DNA from 2 places in the Mucilaginibacter sp. RCC_168 genome. Region 1 is predicted to be linked to the other one. Evidence: riboswitches for the same ligand, from Rfam matches in the RefSeq annotation. Region 1 holds a riboswitch; the other holds the start of a gene.
What was found. Region 1 has a riboswitch for cobalamin ahead of AB6735_RS14385 (TonB-dependent receptor plug domain-containing protein). Riboswitches for the same ligand answer to the same signal wherever they lie in the genome.
Positions count from the first base shown of each region.

Region 2: it holds a riboswitch for cobalamin, as region 1 does, so the genes downstream of both, metE (5-methyltetrahydropteroyltriglutamate--homocysteine S-methyltransferase) here and AB6735_RS14385 (TonB-dependent receptor plug domain-containing protein) in region 1, are expected to answer to the same signal.

Region 1 is NZ_JBFUPN010000013.1:191,421-196,344, reverse strand. Features, by position in the region: gene rpmI (50S ribosomal protein L35) at 1-154, shown strand, start outside; gene rplT (50S ribosomal protein L20) at 233-577, shown strand; gene AB6735_RS14395 (SRPBCC family protein) at 653-1,387, opposite strand; gene AB6735_RS14390 (serine hydrolase) at 1,453-2,712, opposite strand; cobalamin riboswitch at 2,760-2,955, shown strand; gene AB6735_RS14385 (TonB-dependent receptor plug domain-containing protein) at 3,075-4,924, shown strand, end outside.
Region 2 is NZ_JBFUPN010000004.1:29,087-34,010, forward strand. Features, by position in the region: gene AB6735_RS04290 (beta-ketoacyl-ACP synthase III) at 1-731, opposite strand, end outside; gene metE (5-methyltetrahydropteroyltriglutamate--homocysteine S-methyltransferase) at 789-3,095, opposite strand; cobalamin riboswitch at 3,261-3,464, opposite strand; gene AB6735_RS04300 (hypothetical protein) at 3,563-4,618, opposite strand; gene AB6735_RS04305 (2Fe-2S iron-sulfur cluster-binding protein) at 4,686-4,924, shown strand, end outside.

The DNA of each region.
Region 1 (4,924 bases):
TACTGGAACCGGTAAAATCGCAAGAAAAAATGCATACAAAAGCCACATCTTAACCAAGATGTCGACAAAACGTAAGCGTGCCCTTGGTCACACCAGCTTAGTGTCTGATGCTGACATGGGTAACGTAAAACGTATGCTTTGTATCGGAAAGTAATTCACAAATTTTTTAACCAGGTATTAGAGTTTTAAGTTCTGTTGTAAAGGCAGGCACTCACTACCAAAATCAAACAAGATGCCACGTTCAGTTAACGCAGTAGCGTCGAGAAGACGCAGGAAAAGGATCATGAACCTCGCCAAAGGTTATTGGGGTTCACGTAGCAAGGTTTATACCGTTGCAAAAAACACAGTTGAAAAAGGTTTACAGTACGCTTATCGTGACCGTAAAACCAAAAAAAGAGAGTTCAGAGCTTTATGGATACAGCGTATTAACGCAGGTGCCCGTCAGCACGGAATTTCTTACTCTCAATTAATAGGTAAATTAGCAGCAAAAGAAATCGGTTTAAACCGTAAAGTATTAGCTGATTTAGCGATGAATCATCCTGATGCTTTCAAAGCCGTAATTGATGCAGTAAAATAATATAAGATACTGATTATTAGAATTTTACAAAACAAAAGAGGCCGCAAATCGCGGCCTCTTTTGTTTTGCTGGCAATTAAAGAATGATCACCGTTGGTGTAAACTCTTCACTGTCGTTGTCAATATCCATATACTGTTTAAAGTTTTGTACATCTTTATCAACCATCTTTTTAAATACCGAATTTAGTAACTTAGCCACACCTGTACCCAAACCCCCGGCAGGAGGCTGGTAGCTGATCACGATGTCGACAATAGTACCAGTACCATCCGGCGTATCCTGAAAACGTACTTTGCCCGCGTTATTGATCATCGAATCAGGCAGAGAGCTCCAGCCGATCATCTCATTGGGTTCATCCTTTACAATTTCGGCATGCCAGCTTACCGTTGCCACACCGGCTGGGAGTTTTAAAACCCAATAGGAGTAGGTGGAGTCTATTGTTTCTACACTTTCCAGGTGTTTCATGAACAGGGGTAAGTTGTCCAGCTTACGCCAAAAGTCGTATACCTTGTGCCTGGGTTTATCAACTGTAAATGACGACCTGATATTAATATTAACCGGGTTGGTTGAAAGCTTGCCTATGCGTTTATACAATTCGCAATGACCGGTAATGCCACGACTTAGCAAATAACCACCAGCTCCCAATTTAACAATACTGCTTAACGGACTGGAGAATAGATTTTTAAAGCCAGATAAACCCAATTTTACACCGCCGATGATAGATGTGTATCTTTCAGGCCATTTCAGGTTTACACGGTCATCTCCATAAAGCACAGGGAAATTATCGGTATATTTTACAATTGTAGTTGCCATAGTATTGTTTAAATGATTGTAGAATTTAAACAGTATACCCCAAGCTAAGTTTTTTTTAAATGAAGTTATTTTACCGGAGCGTAATTAAATTTAAATTGAGTTAAATCAGGTTGATACTTTTTGGGCCTTTTCAATTCATACTGATATATAACACGACCCAGGTTTTTTAAAAATGGCAGGCAAACCGTAGTGTATTCATATTTATTATCGTTGTAAACCCCATCCTCATTTGATTGTACCACCGCGGTGAGTAAAAACTCTATATTATTTTTAAAATCAACAATGTAGGCGTTATCAATATCATACCCATAGCTATCACCTACCTTATTAAATATCCTGATGTTAGGCTCAATTACAGCGGTACTGTCGCCACCATAATATAAAAACTTGCAGTATGCCGGGAAATATTCTGGCCGATTGTAGGTTGGTTTTGTATTTTCGGTAGGGAATGTACTCATGTAACGATATATAAAAGCATAATCGGCAGGAGTAAGGTTGTACCGCTGATCTGCTGGAAATGTCAATGGGAAAAGCAATCTTTTTAAAACCTGTTGCTGGTCGGCAATGGAGTATATATTCTTTTCACTCAAATTAAAAGGCTTATTAACCAGGCGGTCACTACTGTCGAGATAGGCCTTACCCATAATCATATTATCCAGGTGCATAGGGTAATTCAAGCTATCATATAGCGCATTTTTATGATAAACTACTTTGTTACCGTTGTAAAAAGTGATAGGGTTAGTGTGCCGGGTAGTTTCGCCTGCATCGCCTACAGAAAGGCGGCCTACAATACGGGTATGATACAATTGGTATTTTTTTAATTTACGATTGATCTCTTCGCGGCCAACAAATTCATATAGGCGATTGAAAGCGTCATTATCACTCACCAGTAATATTTTTTTGATATAATTCTCTATGCTGGGCAATCCATTTGCTGATGAAGTATCGATTTTTACCCTGGTTTGTTTGGTAAAGGCGCTGTCGGTGATCATGACTGATCTCAGGGTTAAACCTTTAATGTGCAATTCATGCAGTTTTTCGAGCGCGAAAATGGCCGTTGGCAGTTTAACTGTGCTTGCAGGATAAAAATAATGTTTGTCATTCAGGCGGTAACTATATGATTTAAAATGGGGTATGTTGTTTTTGTCCCGATCGATCTGTGTATACAATATTTGCACCTCATTTTGGGTAGGATGGTTCAGTATTCCACTAAATAGCTCCGGGTGACCCTGTAAAAGCCCTTTTAAAAAAATGGTATCAGGTTGCTGGGCAAGGCAAGGTGTAACAGTGATTATGAATAACAGAAGCGTAGCGTACAATTTCATTATTATAAATATACAGATTGTTACTTTGTAGTTGTTAATACTTATCCTACTTTTGTTGCGCTTTAGGTTTCTTAATAAAAGAATTAAAAGGGAATACGGTGATGAATCCGTAACTGTCCCGCAGCTGTAAGCTCTTTAACCATTGCCCATTCTTATTGTCACTGTCCTTTAAATGAAAAGGACGGGAAGGCAGGGCAACTTGGGGAGTAAGTCAGAATACCTGCCCAGGCACTTATATTATTCATAGCTTTCGGGGATTGAAGCTTGAATGTGAAATCCCTTTGTCGTGGTTTCTGTTCAAACTTTATGTCGCCCTATTGCAAAGTTGTTGCGAAGGAAAAATGCCAAGAAATACATGTGATTTGAAAATTAGCTTTCAACTTTTATTAGTTGTACTGTCTGGTTTTTTATTGGCTTTACCTAATAGGGTATTAGCCCAGGCTGATACTTCCAAAAAACTGAAAGAGGTGAATGTAAACAGTTTTATCATACCTCAAATACAAACCATTACACCATCTCAGCAGATATCATCAAATGATTTTGTGCGTTACAGTGCATTTAATATCGCCGATGCCATCCGGAACTTTAGTGGTGTTATTTTGAAAGATTATGGTGGCATCGGCGGTTTAAAAACAGTTTCTGTACGAGGGTTGAGCGCCAATCATACAGCAGTTTTATATGATGGGATCCAGATCAACGATGCTGAAAATGGCCAGATTGACCTGAGTAAGTTAAACCTGAACAATGTGCAGCAAATTATATTATACAATGGTCAGCCAACTATTATTTGTATGCCGGCGCGTTCATTTGCCTCCGCAAGTATCCTTGCGGTAAAAACAGTACAACCTTCTTTAAGTGCAAATAAAACGTATCAGTTTACTGCTGGTATAAAAACAGGTTCTTTCGGCTTGGTAAACCCGTATTTACAATGGCAGCAGCGGATCAGTGAGCGTTGGTCGTTTATTATGAACGGTTATCTTGAAAATGCTAACGGACGTTATAAATATAATGCCGGGGGGGGCGGCGGCGATTCCGTGCGTACACGTAACAATGGAGATATTAGCGCTCAGCAAGTAGACGGAGCTTTGTATTGGGCCAAAAGCGATAGTAATAAATTCAATTTGCATATTAATTATTATAATTCCGACCGCGGACTTCCAGGTGCGGTGATCCTCTATAATGCATCAATTTCAAGAAGCCGGCTCTGGAACCGTGATTTTTTTACACAGGCTGGTTATGAGCATATTTGGAGCGATGGCTTTCATTTATTGTTAAATACTAAAGTATCTCAAGGCCAGCTCCACTATCTTGATCCTGATTTTTTAAATGAAGCAGGAAAATTGGATCAGCACTTCAGACAACGGGAGTTTTACCAATCTGCTGCGCTGGCTTATCATCTTACATCTAACTGGGAGATTTCTTATGCTTTGGATTTCGCGGTTAATAATATCAATGCCGATCTTCCAGGTTTTTCGTACCCTACAAGACTTACTTTCCTGAATGTATTAGCCTCTAACATTACCTTAGGAAAATTGAGTTTACAGGGAAGTTTGTTGAATAGTAATATCTCCGAAACAGTGAAAAACGGTCGCCCGGCACCTAAACGAAATATTTATTCGCCTACGCTAATGGCTACTTTGCGACCTTTTCAGAGCCCTAATTTTCAATTGCGGGCTTATTATAAATCTATATTTCGTAACCCAACCTTTAATGACCTGTACTATGGTGGGGTCGGGAATCCCAATTTAAAACCTGAATTTACCAAACAGTTTGATGCGGGTGCAACGTACGGTAAAGCTTTGAATGGCTTTTTAAGCTATATAACCCTTACCGCAGATGCCTATTACAATCATGTAACCAATAAGATCGTGTTTATACCTAAGGACGCTTATAATGGCTCTATACAAAATTTGGGCACGGTTGATATAAAAGGTCTTGACGTTGGTTTAAAAACACAGGCTAAACTCGCAAAAGAATGGAAGGGTTCATTAAGTGTTAATTACTCTTATCAGCAGGCTTTAAATGTTACAGATCCAACATCATCAATATATCTTAACCAGTTACCATATACACCTAAAAATACGGTTTCGCTCAATGCCGGGATCGATCACAATCATTTTGGAGTATATTATAACCAGATAATTTCTGCATCAAGATATTATACCAATGATAATCTTCCGTCTGATTATATCCCAGGCTACTCTACCAGTGA
Region 2 (4,924 bases), on a different contig from region 1:
TTACGTTCCAGTACAGCTTTACAGGTATCTGTCATACCGTTAATGGCGGCTTTAAAAACAACCCGGCCATCCTGGTGTATAAAATGCTTGTTGGCAGCAACACTTTCGGCCGTTGCCGGAACTTTTGAGCCCCCGCCCGGAACCAGTAAATGCTCCCGGCCTTTGCCCTCGGTTTTAAAAACACTGTCAATTAAGCCGGTACCATCTGTAGCAGGTTCAATTAAAACCGCTCCTGCCCCATCACCAAAAAGTATACAGGTGTTCCTGTCCTTATAATTAATAATAGCGCTGTTCTGGTCGGCGCCCACTACGATCACTTTTTTATAACGACCACCTTCAACCAAACTGGATCCTAAGGTATAAGCGTACAGAAACCCACTACATGCCGCGTTAACATCCGTTGCCCAGGCGTTGGGCATGCCCACCTTATCACAAACAATGCTTGCGGTTGATAGCAGCAAATGATCGGGAGTTGATGTAGCGATGATCACACAATCAATTTCCTCTGGAGAAACTTTAGTACTATCAAGTAAATTTTTTATAGCCCAGGTGGCCATATCAGAAGTAGCGAGCGTTTTATCGGTTAAAATTCTGCGTTCCTTTATCCCGGTTCTTGATACTATCCATTCGCTGTTAGTATCAACCATTTTTTCTAAATCGCTATTACTCAGGATACTATCTGGAACATAACCACCAATACCCGTTATAACTGCGCTGCTCTTTAACTTCATAAATACTAAAATTCTTCAAAAAACAGGCAATTATACGGAAATTGCCTGTTTTTGACGTCAGGAAACTGTTGTTTCTACAACTAACTGACGAAGTTGTTTTGCAGCCTGTACCATATTCACCAGCGCGGTTTGTGTTTCGGGCCATTTACGGGTCTTTAAACCACAATCGGGGTTAACCCATAAATTGCCCGCTGGTAACAATGCCGAGGCTTTTTCGAGCAGCGCAGCCATCTCATCAACCGTGGGTACGCGTGGTGAATGAATATCATAAACACCGGGACCAATTTCATTGGGATATTTAAAATCGGCAAAGGCGTTAAGCAGTTCCATTTGCGAGCGTGAAGTCTCTATAGTGATCACATCGGCGTCCATATCGGCGATGTTTCCAATAATGTCATTAAACTCGCTATAACACATGTGGGTATGGATCTGTGTTTCGTCCCTTACGCCGCTGGCCGATATACGGAATGCCCGTACCGCCCAGTTCAGGTAGTTTTCCCAATCTTTTTTGCGCAGCGGCAAACCTTCGCGTATGGCGGGCTCATCTATCTGGATCACCTTAATGCCGGCTTGCTCCAGGGCTACCACTTCATCGCGGATAGCCAGGGCTATCTGGTAAGTGGTTTCGGAACGGGGTTGATCATCACGCACAAACGACCATTGCAGTATCGTAACCGGACCGGTAAGCATACCCTTCATCAGCCTTTCGGTATTGGCCTGTGCAAAGCTGCTCCAACGCACCGTCATATCTGCCGGGCGACTAACATCGCCATAAATAACCGGCGGCTTAACACAGCGGCTTCCATAGCTTTGTACCCAGCCGTTTTTGGTGAACAGGAACCCCTCTAAACGCTCGCCAAAGTATTCTACCATGTCGTTACGTTCAAATTCACCGTGAACCAATACATCAAGGTCAATCTCTTCCTGCCAGCGAATGGCTTCTATGGTGGCCTTTTCTATTTGCTCGTCGTACTCGGCTTCGGTTAGCTCGCCTTTTTTGAGGCGTGCACGCAGCGTGCGGATATCGTTAGTTTGCGGAAACGAGCCTATGGTAGTTGTAGGGTACAGGGGTAGTTTAAAACGCTGCTGTTGTATTTTTTGGCGAACACTGAACTCACTGTCCCGGCGCGCGTCGGCATCAGTGATAGCGGCTGTACGTTGTTTAACCTCCTGCTTATGGATCAGTTTTGACAGGTTACGACTGCTGATAGCCTGAATATTGGCCTGCAGCAAATCGTTATTACCTTCGATGATCTGAGCCAACTCGTTCACCTCGTTCAGCTTCTGTTTGGCAAAGGCCATCCAATTTTTGATCTCGGTGTTGATAGTGGTTTCCAGGTCGAGGTCAAACGGGGTATGCAGCAGGGAGCAGCTTGGCGCTACCATCACCCTGTCCTTACCCAATACCGCAATGGCTTTTTTGATGTGCGATATGGATTTGATGTAATCGTTTTTCCAGATATTGCGGCCATCAATCACACCTAATGACAGGCTCAGTTTTTCGGGAAGCAGGGTAAGTACCTCGTCCAGCTGCTGCGGCGCACGCACCAGGTCGATGTGCAACGCACTTACCGGCAGGTTTACCGCCAGCTGAGTATTATCCTTCAGGCTTTCAAAATAAGTGGTAAGCAATATTTTGATACCGGGAGTATTTTTGCTGATCTCGGCATAGGCATACGCAAAAGCTTCTTTTTCCTGCTGAGTCAAATCAAGGGCAAGGAAAGGCTCATCCAGCTGTACCCAAACCGCGCCGTATTCTTTCAGGCGTTTCAATACTTCGATATAAACTGGTACCAGTTTTTTGATCAGGTCGATCTTGTTAAAACCCGCCTGTTTCTCTTTACCCAATAACAGGTAACTTACCGGACCTATCAGCACCGGCTTGGGTGTGCTGCCAGTATGTTGTTTGGCAAGCGTAAATTCATCAAATACCTTTTCAGAAAACAGCCTGAACTGTTGATTTTGTACAAACTCGGGTACAATGTAGTGATAGTTGGTATCAAACCATTTGGTCATTTCCATGGCGGTTACATCCAGGCCATCTTTTTGATAACCGCGGGCCATGGCAAAATACAGGTCGATCTCGGTATTGGCCTTGTTCTGGGTTAAAACCGGGGTATAACGCTCTGGGATAATACCCAGCATGAGCGAAGTATCCAATACCTGGTCATAAAAGCTAAAATCGTTACAGGGAATAAGGTCGATACCGGCATCAACCTGGGTTTGCCAATGACTGATACGTAGTTTACGGGCAACGGCAAACAGCTCATCACGGGTGGATTGACCGGCCCAGTATACTTCACTGGCCTTTTTGAGTTCACGGAGGGCACCTACACGAGGATACCCGAGATTGTTTTTGAGCATACGCATAAAACTTTTTTGGTTAAACATTAAATGGAATTAATGCTCCTTACGGTTTTCGGTATGCTTTCGGGAAATGGTAATAAAAGGCAAAAGCACAGCCTACAGGCGATGATTGCCCACAGTGCTATTCTTTTTCTTTGACTACTGCTTCAAAACGCGAAAGCATTGTCTTTTATACAGTGGGGCAAGTATCCTGGCTTGTAACATTGCTGCCATCCTTCTCAACCGCCGGCTGGCGGTCAATGGACCTGATAAAGGGCATCAATTTTTTATGGTTACTTACAGTTGCGCGACAGCCCGTGATTTGCACACGGTTCCTTATTAATCCCTGCCCGGTAAAGGCAGGAAACCACACTGCTGAAAAAAAGTAAAGAACTTTATTACAACAAATATAGTTTTTAATGCAACATGATAGTAAAAGTGCACAGGAAATTGCCATAGGATAAGATCGTACGGACAAAGGAAACCTACTTTTCGCTATTCATCTCCTGACTTACTTCCTCCAGACGAAAGTTATCCAGTTTGATCTTATTTTTCACCTTGTCAAACATGGGGTTTGGATATCTTGTAAGTGCAATAATTAAATATTCGCCCAAAGTCTGATACCTGAATTTATCATCAGTTCGCGCTGTTCTTTCAAATAAGGCTAAAGTTTGAGGTGTTGGATATTTAGCCAGTGCCTGATATAGTATGCGCCAAAGTGGATAATCATATGCTTTCAACGCCCATTCCCGTTCAAATATTTGAACCAACCGGGGATAAAATTTAGCGTCTGGAAATTCCCGTACAGCATATACCGCATCGTGCTGCGTTTCTTTTTTCTCTAAATAATCGTTAATGATATTTAAATCATTCGGGTTTTTATACCTGGCTAACGCCACTACGGCAATTGAATTATTCTCGGTAACAGCAATCTCCCCGACACGATCATAGTTTTTTGCCTTAGGTTTTAGATTAGCCAGCAACTCGTTCTTTGCTTGTAAAACCACCTGTTTATCATACAGTAAAATACTATCTAACTTTTCTTTTTGAAGCGTATTCAACTTATACGTTTTTAGGTCGACCTCTGTAGTAGTGACCACATCAATAAAATAATCTCCCGCTTTTTCTGCCCAACCCAAATCAAATGATATACCTTCTACCAGAGCGGTATCCCGTAAATGCGATAATAGGATCGGGAAAACAGCTGTATCTTTTCTTAATGCTAAACCATGAAATGCGTAACATCTGACCACCACATTATTATACTGGGTGAGCGCCCTGAGTTCGACACTCTCAGCAATTTGGTTTAATTTTTCAAAGCGGCTCCATTGTTTTGATTTTTCACCGGCATAGCCGATAAGCTTATCCTCAAACCTTCCAACTTTCGAGATGTCATTAACTATTTTCATCACCACAGGCCGTACAGAGACGGTGTTGGTATAAGGCTGGCCTATAACCTGATCAGCACCAAGCAAAGCCACCAATAAAAAAACAATAGTTACTATTGATATTCGTTTGCTTGCTGATTTTTCAGGTTTCATCTATCGTGACAATTACCTACTAAAATAGTTAAAATACTTTTTATATTGACTGATCTTTATCTGTACAATGCCATCATCAAACGAAAACACTATCCAATTCAAAGTAGCCTACCAGGGTCACATTACCGAGGTACAGACCTACCCTAACCAGTACTATAGCTTGATGACGCTGATCTCTGACCAGCTGGCCATCCCTGGTTTTGGTTTGTGCTGTGGCATGGGGAGCTGTGGCACCTGCCTGGTACAGATCAGCAACGGCTATCATCAGGGCGTTAAAAACGTATTGGCCTGCGCCGTCAGCGTTAA